DNA from 3 places in the Colwellia sp. BRX10-9 genome. Region 3 is predicted to be linked to each of the others. Evidence: predicted binding sites of a transcription regulator. Region 3 holds the regulator's gene; each other region holds the start of a gene.
The links. The regulator FNR, encoded in region 3, switches genes on or off when oxygen is low (the NO sensors DNR and NnrR bind a similar motif). The targets are predictions, from matches to a motif close to TTGATCTAGATCAA.

Region 1 (7,115 bases), on a different contig from region 3:
AACATTTAGCATTCCCAGCAAAACAAAAGCGGCATGCATAGTAACAAAGTAAATGATCATCACCATTAAAGACACTTCAAAAGCATCAGTTGTTAGTAAGACAACAAGCGGAATTACGATAATAAAAAAGCCGGCTAAAATAGACAATTGAATGGAGCGGTATAGATGAATACATTGCCAGCCTTTCTGGTGCTTTTTTTTAATAAATAACCATATTAAAATTAAAAAAGACAGGCCAGGTATAAGTAATAAATTCATCAAAAATAACGATTGATAAATAATAGCATCTCGGCCATCTTTGGCTGAATGGTGTTGGTTCGATGACTGCTCAACTGAATTTTTCATATAAACCTCTCTTAACTAAAAGTAACACTATTGTTTAGGTCAATGATTAATCTGAATAGACCGCCCAACGCCTTAAACATCACTACAAAAGATAAATTACACAAATAACAGCAGGAATTATAAATACATAGCCAAGTAATAATATCCGCCACATTTTAGGCGCTGTGCGAAGTTCCATGAAAACATCGGTAATTTGCTGCCCTTTAAGGAAAACAATTAATAATACAAAAGCAATTAAGTACTCTGGGGATTTTATAACCTGTCCGATATAAACTGAACTAAAGGTCAATATAATTAAAAGTAGCCAACTTATAATTGTTTGTTTCAAAGTGATCATAGTGTCATTACCGCCTCTTTAAATAACATAGATAAGTGGAAACAAAATAATCCATAACATATCAACCATATGCCAATAACTTGCACCCGATTCAAAGCCAGAGACGTCCTCTTGATAAGCACCTTTCTTAGCATTTACGCCAATAATAAGCAGAATAACCATACCTAAAAGTACATGCATAAAATGGAAGAAGGTAATAAGAAAATACAAAGTAAAAAAAGTATTTGTCTCTATATCAATGCCTATATTGAAGAGAAACTGATATTCCCAAATTTTTACTGCTAAATAAATACAGGCAATAACTTGTGAAATGACGAGTAAGTTAATTGATTGTTTAACTTGATGAAGATGAATAGCTCGAACAGATAAAGCAACAAATAAGCTGCTGGTGATTAAGGCAATCGTATTAATTAAACCCGCAATCGGGTGAAGCTTAGCTTTACTCGCAATGAACATATCACTATGTAATTGCTCAGTAATAGCAAAGCCAATAAAAAATATAGCAAAGACAGTAAGTTCAGCAAGAATAAAAAACCACATGGCTAAATCACCCGGCAGTCTTTTATTAACCATATTGTCAGCTACTTTAACCTCGCGAAGTTCTGAAGTTTTTGAAGTAATAACGCTGTTACTCATCAAAGTAAATTCTAGCAACATCCATTAAAGCATTAACCGTATCAATATCATCTGATAATGGTTCGGCTAAACAACAACGACAAACTTCGATAGGATTCATACCACTTGAAATCATTTTCGCTGCATAGATTAACAAACGTGTTGAAGCAACTTCATCGAGATCGTTTTTTTCTAAACGACGTAAAGCTTGGGCAAGTTCAACTAATTTAAAAGCTAAATGGGGATCAACCCCTGCTTCTTTAATTAAAATTTCTTGTTCTAATTCCGCAGTAGGGTATTCAAAGCGCAGTGCCACAAAACGCTGACGTGTACTTGGCTTCATACCTTTCAATAGATTTTGGTATCCGGGATTATAAGAAACAACCAGCATAAAACCGGGGGCGGCTTCTATTAACTCACCGGTGCGTTCAAGGGGTAATACGCGACGGTCATCAGCTAATGGATGCAATACAACGGTTGTGTCTTTGCGTGCTTCAACGACTTCATCTAAGTAACAAATGCCGCCTTCACGAACAGCCTTTGTTAACGGACCATCTTGCCAATAGGTGCCGTTGGGACCAATTAAATGGCGACCTACTAAATCAGCAGCGGTTAAGTCATCGTGACAAGAAACAGTATAAAGGGGTTTATTGAGTTTTTCTGCCATATGGGCAATGAAACGCGTTTTACCACAACCTGTTGGCCCTTTAATTAATACGGGTAATTGATGGTGATAGGCATATTCAAATAAGGAGACTTCATTCTTTTGTTCTTGATAATATAAAGAATCGTCAGTTTTGGTCGAAGGTTTAAGATTAACGGTGTTCATAAAAACTCAAAGGCGTAATTTAACTTAACGTTAAAATACGCCCTAAATGAGTTAGCTGCAAATTTGAATGGACCTTAGTTGATTCCGATCAATTGAGCATGAAAATAGCGATTAATTAGCCAAAAATTGCGCGCATTAAACCGATAGCTTGTTCAACACTTTTACCATTTTTAACCTGAATAATAATTGAGTCACGTTTACCCTGCAAGTACGCTGGAAGATCTTCTGAGGTAAGCGCTTTGTCCACTAATATTTCAGCTGACTCTTTACTACGTTTTTTAGGCGTCGCCTTTGACTTCGACTTCGCTTTATTAAGCATTTTTTCACGTAACTTAATGTAGTTTGAATTTGGTGCTAAGTCAGCATCAGCAAATAAAAACAAATCAATTAATACCGCACGATTTTTCCAAAGAATAAGTTCACGATTCTCTTTGTTGCCAGTAGCTTCATCTTGAGCGCTTTCTTCGCCCTCACTTACATCACTGTTTGCTTCAGCTATCTCTGGTTGTGCTTGATGCCACCATGCAAAAGTACGCATAGTACCAATCATGTCATGCCAGTAAGATGAAAAATCTGTGTTTTTTAGTTTAGCAATCGATAAGCCTTGGCAAAGAATATCAATTTTATTGTTATTTAATGCAATAAATTGATCCGGTCTGCGCATCGCTAATAGACGTGTAGCTACCGCTAAAGGCGCTTTTTCGCCTTGGGCTTTTGTTTGCGTATATTCTTTAAAGATTTGTTGGAAGTCGTTAACAAAACTTTGGTAGTTTGCATGACTTACTTCTCCAGTTAAAGGAATGTGCGCTAATGCTGCATCAAACTTTTCTGGCGACTGCTCAAGCAAGGTATGAAAAACTTTTGCACCTTTAGTGCCCGCAAACCATTCAACATCAAAATTATAAATGCTGTAGTCATGCTGAGTTGTGTGCTTACCAGAAAAAGCTAAACGGTCTTCAACAATTAAGTCTGCTAAAGGTTGTTGGCGAATTTCCTCAAGATAATTCAATAAACGTAAACGTTCATCTAAAGCATGAATCGTGCTTTGTTGTTCAATAAAACTGGCAAATATAGGCCAAGGAGCAATTCTAGCCATTTTAAACTGACTAAGCGTAAAGCCAGCTTCAAGAATATCTTGTAGCTTCTTAAGCGGTAAAAGTTGCTCATCTTCTAAAAGATCCTTATTAAGTTCTTCACGACATAGTCGGGCCAACTCGCCACACCAGCCCAGAAAATCATCTGGACGATGTGTCACTTTAACCGCCATTAAATTTAGGCTCAATGGCGTGACATATTTAAGGGCATTTTGATAAACCTGATTTTCAGCATCAGACAAGGGCATATTAACAGGTGAAGATAACAACTTTCTCATGAAACTATATAAACTCCGTATAAGGAATTATCACTAATAATACGGTTAAGCATAGATTAGAAATAATATAAAAAAAGCGTGAAAAATCCACGTTTTTATTAGGTATTGCAATTAAGTGTATCGATTATAGCAAATGAGGAGTGTTTTGTTGATTTAATCTGCGAAAAAAAACGCTAGCCAACTTTAATCTTTATGCATCTACACCACCCAACTTATAATTAGCATCGATAAAGCATAGCGTGTAGTTAAACGGAACGTTAAAATTGACGTGTAATGATTAGTTTTCAACAACACTTTATTATAAGTTATTATTCTGTTAATTTAAGTACAGAGCTCTTCGTAGTTAAGTTATCCCGTGGCAAGACATCGCTGATAGCGTTCACCAGGAAAAATGTAATCAGGCTCTTCTAGGGCTAACTGTTTAAACCATACGTTATTCAATAACAGTAACTACACCTTGCATTTTCGGATGAGGTCCACACTCATAAGGAAACTCTCCCACAAGTGAAAAACGTCGCTGATAGCGTTCACCAGGAAAAATGTAATCAGGCTCTTCTTGGGTTAACTGTTTAAACCATACGTTATGATACTGACGTTTTTCAATATTCTTCCAAATCACGGTATCACCGACATTAATGGTAATATGGGCGGGAATAAAGTTTTTCTTATATATTTCTACAACCACTTCTTTTGCATAAACTGAAAATTGAATAAATAGTATTAACATAATCACCAATAACTTTTTCATTAGCATATCCTCACTTTTAAATTTATAAAAAATCATTTAACAGTGCAGATATTACATTTTATATTTATGCCTAACCCTGTTCTATCTCAAGTTTATTACCTTTATTTATTCATTAATTTTATTCACAAAATCATACTAATAACGAGTAATAAAGAAGCGCTGAGGTTAAATATATTATAACTTTCTTATGATGATGGCGCAGTAATGAGCACAACATATATTATTAATATTGCCGCAGGAAAATTTTATTTATTCTGACAATAGCGCTATTTTAACAGAATCGATGAAATTAATAATATTGTCGTAAGCGGCTTAATCATAGATTTTAAAGATAGCAATAAAGAAAAAGTAAAAAAATAATTAAAACCTTATTCCAGTAACCACTACAGGAAAGGGTCAGAGGCTGTTATTATATCAGACAATTAAATATCCTTAATATAAGTAAACTACATGCCGATAAAACCTTTAGCACGCGTCACTATAGATCCTAGTTCTCCAGCAACTTCATGTGTTATTTGGCTACATGGGCTTGGAGATTCGGGTGATGGATTCGCTCCCATTGTTCCGGTATTAAATTTACCCAAGGCTCACGGTATTCGTTTTATTTTTCCGCATGCTCCTGAGCAAGCGGTAACAATTAACCAAGGCTATGTGATGCGTTCTTGGTACGATATAAAAAGTATGGACTTGCATAATCGAGCTGATATGTCTGGCGTACTTGAGTCTGAACAAGCCATTCACGCGCTTATTCAACAGCAGATAGATTCTGGTATTGCTGCCAATAAAATAGTACTAGCAGGTTTTAGCCAAGGTGGCGTTATTAGCTTATTTACCGGTCTTAGGTACCCAAAAGCCTTAGCGGGCATTATGGCTTTGTCATGTTACCTACCAACCGCAGATAAATTGCCCGACAACTGTCACATCGCCAATAAGCAAACTCCTATTTTGCAAAACCATGGTGAGCAAGATGACGTAGTACCAATGAGCTCGGGAAAAATGGCCAATCAACTATTGATTGATGCTGGATATAATACAAAATGGCAATCTTATCGTATGCCTCACAGCGTATTACCGGAACAACTTAGCGATATTTCAGCTTGGTTGGTGAATACCCTGTTAAAGTAATTAAGCTATAAATTAACTCAATAAAAATAAAGTCGGCATATTGTCGGCTTTATTCATTTAGGTCAGATAAGAAATAACACGTTAGTTATGAACGACCAACCTCCGACATTAACCCCTTGACTTTCATATCTAAAACTCTCTTTACCATTCACAGTGGCTATCCAGATTGGCCAAAACTCAAAGTGATTTTTTAATGGGTGAATAATTTATGCGCGTTATTTCAGCCAAATTTTTAACAAAGCATAATTTAAATAACATCGATGATTTAAAGTGACTACTGCTATTACATTTAGCAACACGTCTTTAAGCTTGGCAAGATTGGTTTTTACAACCTAATGCTTAAACGCCAACAAAACAAGGCATGCTGTTTGAACTAGTATCTATCATTGCTAAAGCCGCAACTGCAGAGTTAGGCATAGCTTTGCTCTCTAAGTTTCTTATTCGAAATCAGCTTGATAAAGTAGAGTTTTTACCTGCACTCGACTTACCTTTAACCAACAACTTTGGATATTATTGGGTTACTCCCTTTGAACAAATAACTTACCCCCATAATCGCTTTCATAAAATGGTTCTTTATACCGGCTAAAAGCTAAAAAGTCAGTGTTCTGTCATTCAAAGCTATAATAAAATCGCTCATTGCCATAGCGCCCTGATGCCCTAATGCCGTGTAACAAGAATGTCAATGAACAGCCATCCTGAATATAAAAAAGCTCCAAAGTTGCACTTTGGAGCTCAGTAAATAACCCATTGATAATAATGTTTATAGCGGTGTTAAAGTTTAACGGCGTTAATTTCTGCGTTATCGTTATCAAGTGCTAACTTATAGCCAAATGATACATGATGGTAACGAGCGCTTGAATAATCATCATGTATCGCGAAGCCAAAGTTATATACTGCACCTGCGGCAATACTGACATCACCCACTTTGTCAGATTTAAGCTTACGTTTAATGACCACAGACCAAGTACCATTTTTCAATGACGCTTCAACTTCCGCGCCTTGACCTCCATGCATATTACGTTCAGCTAATATTTGACCATCTTCAACTTCTTTGCTGCCAGATTTATAGCGAACAATATCCATGTATTTATTTTCAGCTTGCGCAGCATCAATATCACTCTGACCTTTCAATTTATCCCAACCACCCAATGCTTTATCACCACGGCCTTTTATTTCTAATTCAGTACGCGACTCTTTCAAGTACTTAGTAACACCTGAATTTAAATTTAAGCGTGTAGCGATATCTGAGCCGATGAGCTCCTCTTTTATCGGCGCATAAGGCATAGAGTTAGCGTCAGCATGGCAGGTTGCCCAACACCCAGCACGGTCAGCATATTCAACATCGTCCGTTGCTAACATAAAGGCTAACTTCATTGGGTTATCAGGATCCATTTTACCCCCTTCAACAAACGGAACTGGCGCATGATCACCGTCAGCCCAACTAAACCTCAAATATAAGCTTTCATCATCATGGCTAGCATCAATTGTTACGGGGAAACTTCCTCGCTTACCCGGTATTATGTTTGGCTCAAGTTCCTTCTCACTTTTACCTGAAACAATATTTTCACCAATATCAGCAATTTCTTTACCATGACATTCAATACAACGGTCACCTTTACTAAAAGCACGTTTACCACCATGAGACCGGCCTAATATCCATTCTAACGATGCAGTTCCCGGATAAAAAACGCTAATATCTGTGGATTTTGCTTTTGACCAATCAACATTAATCGTGCTGCTAGAA
Region 2 (7,115 bases), on a different contig from region 3:
CACTAACAAAGCATCACTTGGTTACCCCGTCGATTAACGTTTTGAAAAATTCTCCGCTATTAAAACAAACACTTTGGCAAAAACTACAAGAAATTCAATAAAATGACCTTTAGCTATCATAAAATATCAAGTAACGACGTAGACTTATTAATCCCTATAGAGAATGCTTGTCACTCTCACCCATGGAGTGAAAAAACCTTTAACAGCTGTATTGGCGCGCGATATTTTGGTCATTACTTACAAGTGGATAATGAGTTAGTGGGGTTTTATATTGGCGAGCATGTCGCTGGTGAAGCAACGTTAATGGATGTTTGTGTATTACCAACACTGCAGGGCAAGGGTTATGGTAAAGCATTACTAGAACACTTTTTTATGCAATCAAAACAACTTAACAATACAGTTATTTGGTTAGAAGTTCGAGCAAAGAACATCAGTGCTCAAATGATGTATATCAATAGTGGTTTTATTGAAACTGGCAGAAGAACAGGTTACTACCCAAGTGCCTCTGGTTTCGGTTATGAAGACGCTATAGTCATGAAAAAAGTGCTCTAATACCTAATAAAGCAGGCATAAATGAGATTCCAGTTAATAGGGTTCAGTAAAAAAGCTGCTTCAACAATAAGAGCGACAAGAGTTAAAACCATCATACACGAAACAAAATAAAGCCTCTTTAATCATGACAATTAAAGAGGCTTTTACATATCACGGTTTCACGAATAAGCGTTTAAGCTATTCACACAAGTAAGTAAACTACCAATTTTCAACACCTTTCATGTCTGGTAATTCATGGGCGATACCCTTATGGCAATCTATACAGGTTTTTTCGCCAGAAGCCAGTGCACTTGAGTGCATTTTAACACTGCGATTACCTTGTTCTGAAAAGTCCATGTACTCAAAGTTATGGCAATTACGACATTCCAGTGAATCATTCTCTTTCATGCGTTTCCATTCACGTTCTGCCAATTCACGGCGATGATCTTGAAACTTTTCTCTTGTGTCGATCAAGCCAGTAAGCATACCCCAAACTTCTTTACTCGCCGCAATTTTACGAACGATTTTATGAGTCCATTTTTTGGGAACATGGCAGTCAGGACAAGTAGCACGAACGCCAGAACGGTTAGAGTAATGAATAGTTTCTTTGTATTCTTCATAAACATTATCTTCCATTTCATGACAACTAATGCAGAACTCTTCGGTATTGGTCACTTCAAGGGCGGTATTAAATCCCCCCCAAAAGATAACACCGCCAGCAAAGCCGATAGCTAAAATAAACCATAAGGCGGCACTGCTTGGCGACTTTAAATACGAAAGTAAGCTTTTTATTTTTGATTTTTTAGTCATGTTAATCCCCTAAATTACGTTTAGATAAACCATTATTTAATCATTACCTAACGATTCAACGGGTTTAAAAAGATTATCAACTAACTCAGGTGCATCAGCTTGTGTAACATGGCATTGAGAACAAAAGTAGCGACGCGGAGAAACATCTGACAGTGTTTTACCGTCACGTGTTTCAAAGTGCGTTAAACTTATTTTGGTTGCGCCGGTTTCTCTCGCATATTTCCAACCATGACAAGTTAAACACTTATTACTGTCTTTATTGACCCGATAACCACGTGTTTGATGAGGCACAACAGGTGGTTGATGCACATAATTACGCTGAATAGGATTTTTATCTTTAATGACACGTTTAAGCGCTTCTGCACTTTTGGTTTCATTAATTTTAGCTATGCCACGAATAGTCTCTAAACCGCCTGTCGTTACTTCTTGATAAGCTTGTACGCTTAATGCCATGGCTAAACTGGCTGTTATCATTATTATTGATAATATTTTCATTTTTTACCTCTACCCGGTAGATTAAGTAAATTTAATTAGTGCTAAACAGTGACTTTTTTCACTTTCACCGCACATTTTTTGAAGTCAGTTTGTTTAGACAAGGGATCGGTAGCATCTAGGGTTAACTTATTAACCAATTGTTTTGCATCAAACCAAGGCATAAAAACTAAACCTTTCGGGGGTCTATTACGGCCACGAGTTTCAACACGAGATTTCACTTCACCTCGACGAGATTCAATCAAAACCTCATCACCACGGCGTAAACCTCTTGCTTTAGCATCGTCAGGGTGGATAAATAACACCGCATCAGGAAATGCTTTATGAAGTTCAGGTACACGCGCAGTCATAGAGCCTGAATGCCAATGTTCAAGAACACGACCGGTACTCAGCCATAAGTCGAATTCTTCATCAGGTGACTCTGCCGCTGGTTCGTAGGGTAAGGCAAATATATTGGCTTTTTTATCTTTATGGCCATAAAACTGCACTTCACTGCCTTTCTCTACATAAGGGTCGTGCCCCTCACGAAAACGCCACTTAGTTTCTTTACCATTAACAACCGGCCATCTAAGGCCACGCTCTTCGTGATAGCGATCAAAGGGGGCTAAATCATGACCATGTCCTCGGCCAAAGGTTGCATATTCTTCAAATAAGCCTTTTTGAATATAGAAACCAAAATAATCACCTTCAAAGTTAGTATCACCTTTGGATTCACTCATTGGGAATTTATCTACGTTACCGTTTGCATAAAGCACGTCAAACATAGTTTTGCCACGGTATTCAGGATTCTTGGCAAGTAATTCTTCAGGCCATACTTCTTCAATTTTAAAACGTTTAGAAAATTCAACTATTTGCCATAAATCTGAACGCGCTTCACCTGGCGCATTCACTTGTTGATGCCAAAACTGTGTACGGCGCTCTGCATTGCCGTACGCTCCCTCTTTTTCTACCCACATAGCAGTAGGTAAAATCAAGTCAGCCGCCTGTGCCGTTACCGTTGGGTAAGGGTCTGAAACGACAATGAAATTTTCTGGATTACGATAGCCAGGGATCCCTTCTTCATTAATATTTGGTCCGGCTTGCATGTTGTTATTACACATAACCCAATATGCATTTAATTCGCCATCTTTAAGCATACGATTTTGCAGAACTGCATGGTAACCGGGTTTAGGTGGAATAGTGCCTTCAGGTAATTTCCATATTTTTTCAGCTATCGCTCTATGCTTAGGGTTTTTAACAACGAGATCGGCAGGTAATCTATGTGAGAAAGTCCCTACTTCACGCGCCGTTCCACAGGCTGACGGCTGTCCGGTTAATGAAAACGGGCTGTTACCCGGTTCAGATATTTTACCCGTTAATAAATGCACGTTGTACATGAGGTTATTTGCCCAAACACCACGAGTATGTTGATTGAAACCCATCGTCCAAAACGAAGTCACTTTAACTTTAGGATCCGCATAAAGTTTAGCCAGCGTTAATAATTTATCTTCAGAAACACCCGAAAGTTTTGATGTATATTCAATACTATAAGTGCTAACAAATTTAGCAAAGTCATCGAAGCTCATCGGTTTAGATGCGCCACTGTCAGGATTTTTAGCCGCTTTTTGTAATGGATGAGTAGGACGTAAACCATAACCAATATCAGTAACACCTTCGCGAATATTGACATGCTTTTTCATGAAATCTTCGTTAACGGCGTTATTTTGAATAATATAATTAGCAATAAAGTTTAATATCGCTAAATCTGTTTGTGGTGTAAAAATCATACCGTTATCAGCAAGTTCAAAACTTCGATGCTTATACGTTGATAATACGTTTACTTTTACATGAGGATGACTTAAACGACGGTCAGCTAAACGCGACCATAAAATAGGATGCATTTCCGCCATATTAGAACCCCAAAGGACAAATGCATCGGCGTGTTCTAAATCATCATAACAACCCATAGGTTCGTCGATACCAAAGGTACGCATAAAACCACCCACAGCTGACGCCATACAGTGACGAGCATTAGGATCAAGGTTGTTGGTTAAAAAGCCCGCTTTCATTAATTTTGAAGCGGCATAACCTTCCCAAACAGTCCACTGACCCGAACCAAACATACCAACTGAGGTCGGGCCTTTTTTCTTTAAAGCGGCTTTAAATTTTTCAGCCATAACATCAAAGGCGGTATCCCAGCTTACCGGTGTAAACTCACCTTCTTTGGCATAAACACCATCTTTCATCCGTAATAACGGTTGAGTTAATCGGTCTTTCCCATACATAATTTTGGATAAAAAGTAACCTTTAATACAGTTAAGACCTTTGTTAACTTCTGCTTGAGGGTCACCTTGAGTCGCCACCACTTTTCCTTCTTGTGTTCCAACAAGCACACTACAACCTGTGCCACAAAAACGACAAGGGGCTTTATCCCATTTAATGGTAGTATCCGACGATTTAGTCAGCAAGTTTGAAGCTGAAGATGGCACGGCGATACCTGCGGCGACAGCTGTTGCTGCAATGGCGTTCGCTTTTATAAAATCACGTCTTGTTAATGTCATACCTTTATCCCCTGATGTTGTGGTAGCCCATAATCATTATGATGAAAAATCAATGATGAAGAGATCACACCCGGTAAATTACTCATATCTGTAATGGTGTTAATAAGGCCTTTGCCTTTTTCACCTCTGTTTAAATCATTTTCTTCTATGGTAACCACCATAGAGCCGTTATCAGCAATCTCATGCACTTCAGCGCCAGGAAATCCGCCCAGTTCTTCGGCCACTTTCGCGGTATTACTTGGCTGAGCAACAAAAAGCACACCAGCAATATTAATAGGTTTTTCTTCTAGTAGATTGATCACGATTATTCCCCTGCCGGCTTAATACCTAACATTTTTAAAAGTGCGATAGCGACTAAAGCGGTACCGGCAAAACCAGCTAAAAAAATAACAGGCATCGATGAATATCCTAAGATATTCCAAATCATTTGTTCAAGAGCGCTCATATAACTCTCCTATTAGTATGTGTGGGTTGCTCACCCACAGAATTTTTTGGTGTTAATTCAATAGATGATTGCGGGCAAATAGCAACACAGGCCCCACAATTTGTGCAGTCACTAAGTTTTATCTGGGGTTGTGGTACTGATGAATTTATATATTTAAAAGATATAGCTTCTGTCTCACAGCTATCTTGACAACTTTGACAAAACACATCGTTAACCGCTAAGCAATCGCCCTTTATGGAGATATCTAAATCCCAAGCATTTACTTCTGGAGCAAGTGCACGTTCGGCAAAAAGTGGCTGTTGACAACTTTCAACGCACGCTTGACAAAAAGTACACTCTCCTTTTAAAAAGTTAACTTCAGGGAAACCGCCATCACCTTTTTGAATGATATTTTCAGGACAAGACGTTAAACAGTCACCACATTGTGTGCAGCCATCAATAAAAGTGGCTTCATTGAGCACCCAAGGCAATCTGATTGCCGGAGCGGTTGTTAATTTTTTTGCTTTAAAAAAGTTTCTTCTAGCTAAATCAACCATGCTATCTCGTTATTTTTACATCATATTTCAGACTTTCTACCCAAAGAGTAATTTATCTTATACTCGAAGGTGAGATATTGATTTCGATCAAGACTTTCAAATAACATGACTATTAATCTCTTTATTAAATTCAAAAAAACCAGCTTGTATTGAATTTATTATTGAATCTCAACCTTAAAAATAACCAATCAAATAATTATTATCTGCACGATCACTTACCACTTAATCAAATAACAAAAGAAAAAGTGTTAATGTCTCGGATTCTTGCTAAAAATAATCATTTAAAGACAGTCCCCTAATGCGGCTATTTATATTTATGGTACAATGCGCGCAAAATTTAGGATTGTTCACATGTCCTTTCAGTATTTAAAAAAAGCATTTTATGTGCATCAGCATGTACACCAAAGAGAACTTTTAAAACATGACAACGCTACAGGCTAATGAAGTCAATCTAAGACGTACTTTCGCAATTATCTCTCATCCTGATGCGGGTAAAACCACCATCACTGAAAAAGTATTACTTTTTGGTCAGGCTTTACAACGAGCCGGCACGGTAAAAGGTAAAAAATCAGGCCAGCATGCAAAGTCTGACTGGATGGAAATGGAGAAAGAGCGTGGTATTTCTATCACGACCTCTGTAATGCAATTTCCTTATAACGGTTGTTTAGTTAATTTACTGGACACACCTGGTCACGAGGACTTTTCAGAAGATACCTACAGAACACTCACCGCGGTTGATTCATGCTTAATGGTTATCGACGTAGCTAAAGGTGTTGAGGCACGAACTGTTAAGTTAATGGAAGTAACGCGTTTACGTGATACGCCCATCATTACTTTTATGAATAAAATGGATCGTGATGTTCGTGACCCAATGGAAGTTATGGATGAAGTGGAAGATGTGCTGAAAATAAAATGTGCCCCTATTACTTGGCCGATTGGTATGGGTAAAGAATTTAAAGGTGTCTATAACATTTTAACTGACGAAATATTTTTATATAAGTCAGGACTTGGCCATATGATCCAAGAAGAAAGAATTATCAAAGGGCTTGATAACCCAGAGTTAGATAAGGTCATTGGAACTTATGCTGACGATTTACGTGAAGAATTAGAACTGGTTGCGGGTGCATCACATGAATTTAATTTGGAAGAGTTTTTAAAAGGTGAACTAACGCCAGTATTCTTTGGTACGGCTTTAGGTAATTTTGGTGTTGACCATATGCTTAATGGTTTAACTAAATGGGCACCAAAACCTTTACCTCGTTTAACTGATGTTAGAGAAGTAACCGCTCAAGAAGAAAAATTCACTGGCTTTGTTTTTAAAATTCAAGCGAACATGGATCCAAAACACCGTGACCGTATTGCTTTTATGCGTATTTGCTCAGGTAAATACGAAAAAGGCATGAAAATGCGTCAAGTACGTATTAACAAAGATGTAAAAATTGCCGATGCCGTAACGTTTATGGCTGGAGACCGTGCACATGTAGAAGAAGCATATGCCGGCGATATTATCGGTTTACATAACCACGGTAGTATTCAAATCGGTGATACCTTTACTTCAGGCGAAATGATGAAATTTAGTGGTATTCCAAACTTTGCCCCTGAAATGTTTCGTCGTATTCGTTTACGTGATCCATTAAAAGCTAAACAATTACAAAAAGGTTTAATACAACTTTCAGAAGAAGGTGCTGTGCAAGTATTCAGACCTTTCAACTCAAACGAGATGATAGTTGGCGCGGTCGGTGTATTGCAGTTTGAAGTCGT
Region 3 (7,115 bases):
ATTACTATAAAAAAGGTAAAGCAATTAACCTAGAAGTATCTAAAGTAAAGCTTGCCCAAAAATTAGGGATGCGCTTTGCATTAAAACTGCAAGATAACGAATTAATTATCAAACCTACCGGTATTGATAAAGTATTCCCGGTGTTAAATCTTAATTTTTATCACCCGACTCTTGCTGATAGAGATTTCTATTTAGCACTCACGCCTGACGGTAATGGCTATTTTAGGCATGTCTTTGATGAACCAGTAAAGGGAAAATGGCGCTTAACCATAACGCCTTTTGAGAATCACTGGAAAATTCAAAATACTATTTTCTTACCTCAAAGTGAATTTATCGATATTATTCCTAATGTTAGAGAAGCTAACTAAGCGCCAATAGTCTCTATTAGCTTAGGTGTTGATTAACCTCACCTAAGCAACACCTCTATAAAAACCAATTATTTGCTTGGCCTCAACATATGAAAACACTTTGTTATCACTGCAGTGAAATTGTTCCTAATGGGTTAGATTTATCAATAAAAATTGAGAATACCATGCAGCCGATGTGCTGTATTGGATGTCAAAGTGTTGCTCAAGCGATTATTGATAACGGTTTAGGTGAATATTATCGTTTTAGAACAGCTCCCGCACTGAAAGGTGAGCCTCTGGTTCCTGAGCAGTTACAACGTAATAAGTTACTTGATGATGACAGCCTACAAAGTGAATTTACTTATAAAAATGATGAATATAGCGAAGCAATTTTAACGATTGACGGTATAAGCTGCGCGGCATGTGCGTGGCTTATCGAAATGCAACTTATCAAGATAAACGGCTTAATTAAAATTAATGTAAATGCCACGACACAACGTGCAACTGTTCGATGGAATAATAGTGAAGTACAACTTAGTGAGCTGATTAATCATATCAGCAATATTGGTTACCAAGCCCTCCCTTTTAAAGCGAGTACCGCCGAAAAACTTAACAAAACCCAAAGTAATAATTATATTAAACGCCTAGGTATCTCTGGTATTTTAATGATGCAAGTCATGATGATCGCTTTTGGCTTATACTTTGGCGCCTTTTCTGGCATGGACGAGTACAACTTAATCTATTTACGCTATGCGAGCTTATTCTTGACCTTACCTATTGTCACCTATGGCGCATTACCCTTCTACAAGGGAGCTATTAATGCTTTAAAAGTGAAGCGTTTATCTATGGATGTTCCTGTTGCTATAGCGATTTCACTGGCATTTTCGGCCAGTGCTTGGGCAACAATCACTCAGCAAGGTGAAGTCTATTTTGAATCAGTATCGATGTTCACTTTTTTACTACTTATTGGTAAATTTTTAGAATTTAGAGCAAGAAGTCGCGCCGCGGAAGTCTCGGCTAACTTGCTTAAGTTAATGCCGATGATAGCGACAAAACTCATTGATGATAAAGGAACAGAAAAAGAAGTCATACTACCAGCAAAAAAACTTCGTCCTCTCGATATTGTACTCATAAAACCAGGCGAAGTGGTTCCCGCTGATGGCACAATAATTACAGGCAGCAGCCAACTCAACGAAGCGATGTTGTCGGGTGAGCAGTTACCCTTAAATAAATCAATAGGCGATACTGTCTTTGCAGGCACTATAAATGGTGACGGTAATATCAACGTTGAAGTTAAACAAGCCAGTGAACATTCTTTTTTAAGCCAACTGATCAGATTAAGTGAATCATCTCAGGCGCATAAACCCAAATTAGCAAAATTATCAGATAAAATCGCTCAATACTTTGTTGCGATTATTTTACTAACCGCTATAGGCACTGCATTTTATTGGCAACAGCATTTACCTGAAGAAGCTTTTTGGATCACCTTATCGGTACTCGTTGCTACCTGCCCTTGCGCATTGTCACTGGCAACCCCCACAGCGTTAACCTGTGCGACCACACGCTTAAACCGCGAAGGTATCATGATCAAATCTGCACATGTTATGGAAACATTACCGAAATTAACCACTATTGCTTTTGATAAAACAGGTACCTTAACTTCTGGTGATTTTTCTATTAATGAAATAAAGCGCTTTAATAATGAAAAGCTTAACTATAGCAAGCAGCAGGTTTTAGCTATAGCAGCAGCGCTCGAGTCTTATTCTGAGCACCCTTTAGCCAAACCGTTTAAAGCATTTCGTGATTACTCCTACCATACTCAAGCCGTTGAAATTAAATCTGGTGCTGGTATTCAAGGGAAAGTGAACGGTCAAAACTTTCAAATCGGTAAACCTAATTGGTTGCTTAGCGAATCAAGTATGTTGGCAGAATTTGCGACGGCTTCTTGCCTATTAGTAGCAGACAACCAATTAGTCGCTGCTTTTTATTTAAGCGATGAAATTCGCAATGATGCCCAAACGCTGTTAGATGACTTAAAGAAAAGTAATATTTATACCATCATGCTATCGGGTGATAACCCTGCTGGCTGTGAAAAAGTTCAGGCATTGCTACATTTAGACGAGATACATAGTACTTTGACTGCGGCTAATAAGATGGCGATAATAAAAAGTCAGCCTAAAAACTCAACCGTTGCTATGGTCGGCGATGGTGTCAATGATACGCCAGTATTCGGCGCAGCCCATGTCTCGATTGCTATGGGGAGTGGCACCGATATAGCTAAAAGTGGTGCCGATGTTATCTTACTCAATAATCGTTTAAAGTCGATAACAACATTAAGACAAGTCGCCAATAAAACTCGTCGCATTATTTGGCAAAATTATTTTTGGGCATTCGGTTATAATGCTATTGTATTGCCCCTTGCCGTTTCAGGCTACATTACCCCCTATATGGCGGTTATAGGTATGTCTGCAAGTTCGATATTGGTTATCACTAACTCGTTACGTTTATTAAAAAAGTAAACGCAAACTTATAATAGAGCATAAAGACCATGAGCATTATTTATATTTTGATCCCCATAGCGATAATCCTAACCTCTATCGCCATTTATTTATTTTTTTGGGCAGTAAAAACTGAACAATTTGATGATTTAGAGAAACAAGGTATGAGTATCTTGTTTGATGAAGATGAAAACACTACCACCAAAAAGTCCACTGAAACCCATAGCGAAAATACAGCTAAGAATGATACGGGTAGTAAATAACAGCCATGTTGAGTATAGATTATTTATCGGCATTCATCATCGGCTTGTTAGGTTCGGGACATTGTATCGGTATGTGCGGTGGTATAACAACGATGTTAACATCTGCTATATCACCGCAACAAAAAGGCAGCGATAAATTTAAGCTGGTCGGTGCATATAATGTTGGCCGAATTTTTTCTTATAGCTTAATTGGGGCAATCGTTGGATTTAGTAGTTCTATTGCAATAAAGAATATTGGCGTTCCATTAGGTTTTTTACGGTTATTTGCAGCGGTATTTTTAATTTTATTAGGCTTGTATTTAGGCCAATGGTTAATGTGGCTATCAAAAGTTGAAAAAATGGGTAAGTTCCTTTGGCGCTATCTATCCCCGTTAAGTAAAAGGTTTATTCCCATTAATAATGCTAAACAAGCGCTAGCATTAGGAGCAGTCTGGGGATGGTTACCTTGTGGTTTAGTCTACTCAACATTAACTTGGTCCTTAGCCAGTGGAAGTGCCCTCAGTGGCGCCCTAATTATGACCAGTTTTGGTTTAGGTACTTTACCAGCCTTGTTAAGTCTTTCACTTGGCTCTTTTGGTATAAAGTCGTTGGTAACAAACACGAAATTCAAGAAAATAATGGCGCTAATGATAATTTCATACGGAATATACAGTTTAATGTTTGCATATCAGCAATTGTTTTAATATGATCGATAAATTAGGGATAACTCATTTAGGTTAATATGTATAAAAAGCCATGTTCTACATCTCAACATATTCATTGTCAAAACTGTAGTATCAGCGAGCTGTGTTTACCTTTCTCTTTAAATGATAAAGAACTCGATACACTAGACAGCATTATTGACCGTAAACGCCCTATTCATAAAGGCGAACAAATTTTCCAAGATGGCGACAAAATGCAAGCTTTATACGCTATTCGCTCTGGAACATTCAAAACATTTACGGTAAATGAACAAGGTGAAGAACAAATTACCGGTTTTCATTTAGCGGGTGATTTATTAGGTTTTGATGCTATTGCTGAGTCAGAGCATCCTAGTTTTGCAAAAGCCTTAGAAACATCTATGGTCTGTGAGATACCTTACAATACTTTAGATTCATTATCGAATACGATGCCTAAGTTGAAAAAACAAATTCTTCGCATGATGAGTTCCGAAATCCGCTCAGATCAAGAAATGTTAACGCTACTTAACCGCAAAAATGCTGAACAACGCTTAGCAACTTTTATTTCAACCTTAGCCAGTCGCTATCATGCACGGGGTATGTCACTAACAGATTTTCGCCTAACGATGACGCGAAGTGACATTGGTAATTATATTGGTTTAACGGTTGAAACCATCAGTAGATTATTAAATCGTTTTCAAAAAAATGAATTAATCACAGTTGATGGAAAACTCATCACAATACTTAATATGGATAAACTTAACGAGTGTGCTTCACTGTAGTTTATCGCTTTTTTAAATAATTATAGATAAATGCTTAACATTAAAGATGTTAAGCATTTTTTTTATTGAAATATTATGATTTAAAGCAAATAATATCTATTAATTATGGTCTATTATTAATATTATTTAATAACTAGGGAGTAAATATTATGGATAAGTATAAAAAAATATTAGCCGTTATTGATCCAACCACTGAAAATCAAAAAGCGTTGAAACGTGCGATTGAATTAGCACGACATAGTGGCGGACAGATCACTGCATTTTTAACCATTTATGATTTATCTTATGAAATGACCACCATGCTTTCTGGCGATGAGCGAGAAGCAATGCGTCAATCGGTTATTAATGATCGTAAACTATGGTTAGAAGAAAAGATTTCAGAAACTGATCACCAAGACATAACCATAGATACCTGTATTATTTGGCATAATCGCCCATTTGAAAAGATCATAAAAAAAGTACTGGCTGAAAACTTCGATATTGTCATCAAAGGCACCCATCAACATGACAAGCTAAAGTCGGTTATTTTTACGCCAACAGATTGGCATATCTTAAGGAAATGTCCCTGCCCAGTATTACTGGTTAAAGACCATAGCTGGCCAAGCAATGGTAATTTACTTACCGCACTCAATATCGGTAGCGATGATGATGAGCACAAAGCGCTTAATAATAAGTTAACCCAAGAATCAATAGTGTTTTCTTCACTGATTAAAGCCAATGTCCATTTAGTGAATTCTTATCCAGGTACGCCAGTAAATATTGCCATTGAAATTCCAGAGTTTAACGCCTCTGAATATAACGACACTATGTTTAATCATCACAAAAGTGCGATGAAAGACCATGCTAATAGCTTTAATATTCCGCTTAAAAATACCCATGTTAAAGAAGGTTTACCTGAAGATGTTATTCAAAGTATTTCTAAGCACGTTGATGCTGAATTAGTTGTGTTAGGTACTATTGGTCGAACGGGGATTTCAGCGGCACTTATTGGTAATACTGCAGAGCATGTCATTGACCGCCTTAACTGTGATGTCTTAGCGATAAAACCTGATGGTTACCTCTCGCCATTAGCTTAATATTGAAATATGTAAATATCCATTAAAAAGCCGAGGATTTCCTTGGCTTTTTGCTATACTACGCGCGGTAAAATTCATACTTTTTATTTCAAATATCTCTAGGAAACACTATGAGCGCTCAATCAGCGACACCAATAACATCTTTAACACCCAGCCAAAAAATACAGCTGAGTAAACTTGAGAAGCGCTTAAGACGACATGTTGGCCAAGCTATCGCGCAATATAATATGATAGAAGATGGCGATAAAATAATGGTGTGCTTATCGGGTGGCAAGGACAGTTACGCCCTTCTGGCTATTTTAATGTTGTTAAAAGAATCAGCGCCCATTCATTTTGATATTGTTGCCGTTAATCTTGATCAAAAACAACCCGGTTTTCCTGAGCATATCCTTCCCGAATACTTAGAAGCTTTAGGTGTTGAATATAAAATTGCGCAAGAAGATACCTACTCCATTGTTAAAGATAAAATACCTGAGGGGAAGACCACCTGCAGTTTATGCTCTCGTTTACGCAGAGCTATTTTATATAAGGTCGCTGCAGAAATAGGCGCAACTAAAATTGCACTAGGCCATCATCGTGATGACATGGTTGAAACACTGATGCTAAATATGTTTTATGGCGGTAAATTAAAATCAATGCCAGCAAAATTGGTCTCTGATAATGGTGAGCATGTCGTCATTAGACCGTTAGCTTTTTGTAAAGAAGCAGAACTCATCCAATATGCACAACTAAAAGCGTTCCCAATTATTCCTTGTAATTTATGTGGCTCTCAACCTAATTTACAACGTCAAAACATTAAGAAAATGTTACAGGACTGGAATGTTAATCATCCAGGACGAATTGAATCTATGTTTACTGCCATTCGCAATGTGGTTCCATCACATTTGTGTGACAGTGAACTTTTTGATTTTAAAGGGATTAACGCTGATTCAGGCATTATCAATGGTGGCGATATCGCTTTTGATGATGAACCTATTATTGCCGCTCAATTAACAAACAACGTCAATATTGAAGACAATTCAAAAGCCAAACTTTCATTAAGTAACAGTTTGAATATTATAGAAATAAAGTAGAATCTACCTTAATTAATACCAAGTATCTAAGCGCGATAACAACACCTGTTAAAAGAATGAATGTTATCGCTCGCCATCATTATCTGACGCGTAATAAAATAAGCCGAGCCTAAATAACCTTAGGTTTTGGCTTCGACAATATTTTATCAAAATACACTTTATTATGGCGGATCATTTCTGTTATTTCTAAGACATAATCAGTGCCTCTAATAGAATAACGCAGTAATCCTGTTGCTAAGATTTGTGGCGATAGTGGTTGTTCTTGAGCGCGTAACTGCCCTCTAATTGAACGAAAAACACCATAAGCATGATTAGTATTAATATTGTGTAAATAACGCTGTACCGCATGCTCTAAACTATTAAATGCCGCTACTTCATGTTTAGCACCGTCATCTCTTCCTCTTGGCACCATGCCAC

Region 1: H4J69_RS10555 (CbbQ/NirQ/NorQ/GpvN family protein) is a predicted target of FNR. The motif match lies at 2,205-2,218, and genes of this name have one in related genera.
Region 2: napF (ferredoxin-type protein NapF) is a predicted target of FNR. The motif match lies at 5,432-5,445, and genes of this name have one in related genera.

The regions. Positions count from the first base shown of each region.
Region 1 covers NZ_JACGVV010000015.1:47,740-54,854, reverse strand. The annotation lists gene H4J69_RS10570 (hypothetical protein) at 1-345, opposite strand, end outside; gene H4J69_RS20460 (cytochrome C oxidase subunit IV family protein) at 428-682, opposite strand; gene H4J69_RS10560 (cytochrome c oxidase subunit 3 family protein) at 701-1,318, opposite strand; gene H4J69_RS10555 (CbbQ/NirQ/NorQ/GpvN family protein) at 1,311-2,126, opposite strand; gene H4J69_RS10550 (hypothetical protein) at 2,242-3,498, opposite strand; gene H4J69_RS10545 (plastocyanin/azurin family copper-binding protein) at 3,932-4,246, opposite strand; gene H4J69_RS10540 (alpha/beta hydrolase) at 4,697-5,371, shown strand; gene H4J69_RS10535 (hypothetical protein) at 5,733-5,957, shown strand; gene H4J69_RS20170 (ethylbenzene dehydrogenase-related protein) at 6,143-7,115, opposite strand, start outside.
Region 2 covers NZ_JACGVV010000028.1:24,686-31,800, reverse strand. The annotation lists gene H4J69_RS14985 (DNA polymerase III subunit psi) at 1-101, shown strand, start outside; gene rimI (ribosomal protein S18-alanine N-acetyltransferase) at 103-552, shown strand; gene H4J69_RS14975 (NapC/NirT family cytochrome c) at 751-1,341, opposite strand; gene H4J69_RS14970 (nitrate reductase cytochrome c-type subunit) at 1,378-1,836, opposite strand; gene napA (nitrate reductase catalytic subunit NapA) at 1,878-4,373, opposite strand; gene H4J69_RS14960 (chaperone NapD) at 4,370-4,675, opposite strand; gene H4J69_RS14955 (TIGR02808 family protein) at 4,678-4,818, opposite strand; gene napF (ferredoxin-type protein NapF) at 4,815-5,354, opposite strand; gene prfC (peptide chain release factor 3) at 5,776-7,115, shown strand, end outside.
Region 3 covers NZ_JACGVV010000014.1:30,887-38,001, forward strand. The annotation lists gene H4J69_RS10035 (FixH family protein) at 1-368, shown strand, start outside; gene H4J69_RS10040 (heavy metal translocating P-type ATPase) at 458-2,866, shown strand; gene ccoS (cbb3-type cytochrome oxidase assembly protein CcoS) at 2,896-3,108, shown strand; gene H4J69_RS10050 (sulfite exporter TauE/SafE family protein) at 3,114-3,791, shown strand; gene fnr (fumarate/nitrate reduction transcriptional regulator Fnr) at 3,830-4,549, shown strand; gene uspE (universal stress protein UspE) at 4,699-5,625, shown strand; gene ttcA (tRNA 2-thiocytidine(32) synthetase TtcA) at 5,736-6,698, shown strand; gene H4J69_RS10070 (glucosaminidase domain-containing protein) at 6,808-7,115, opposite strand, start outside.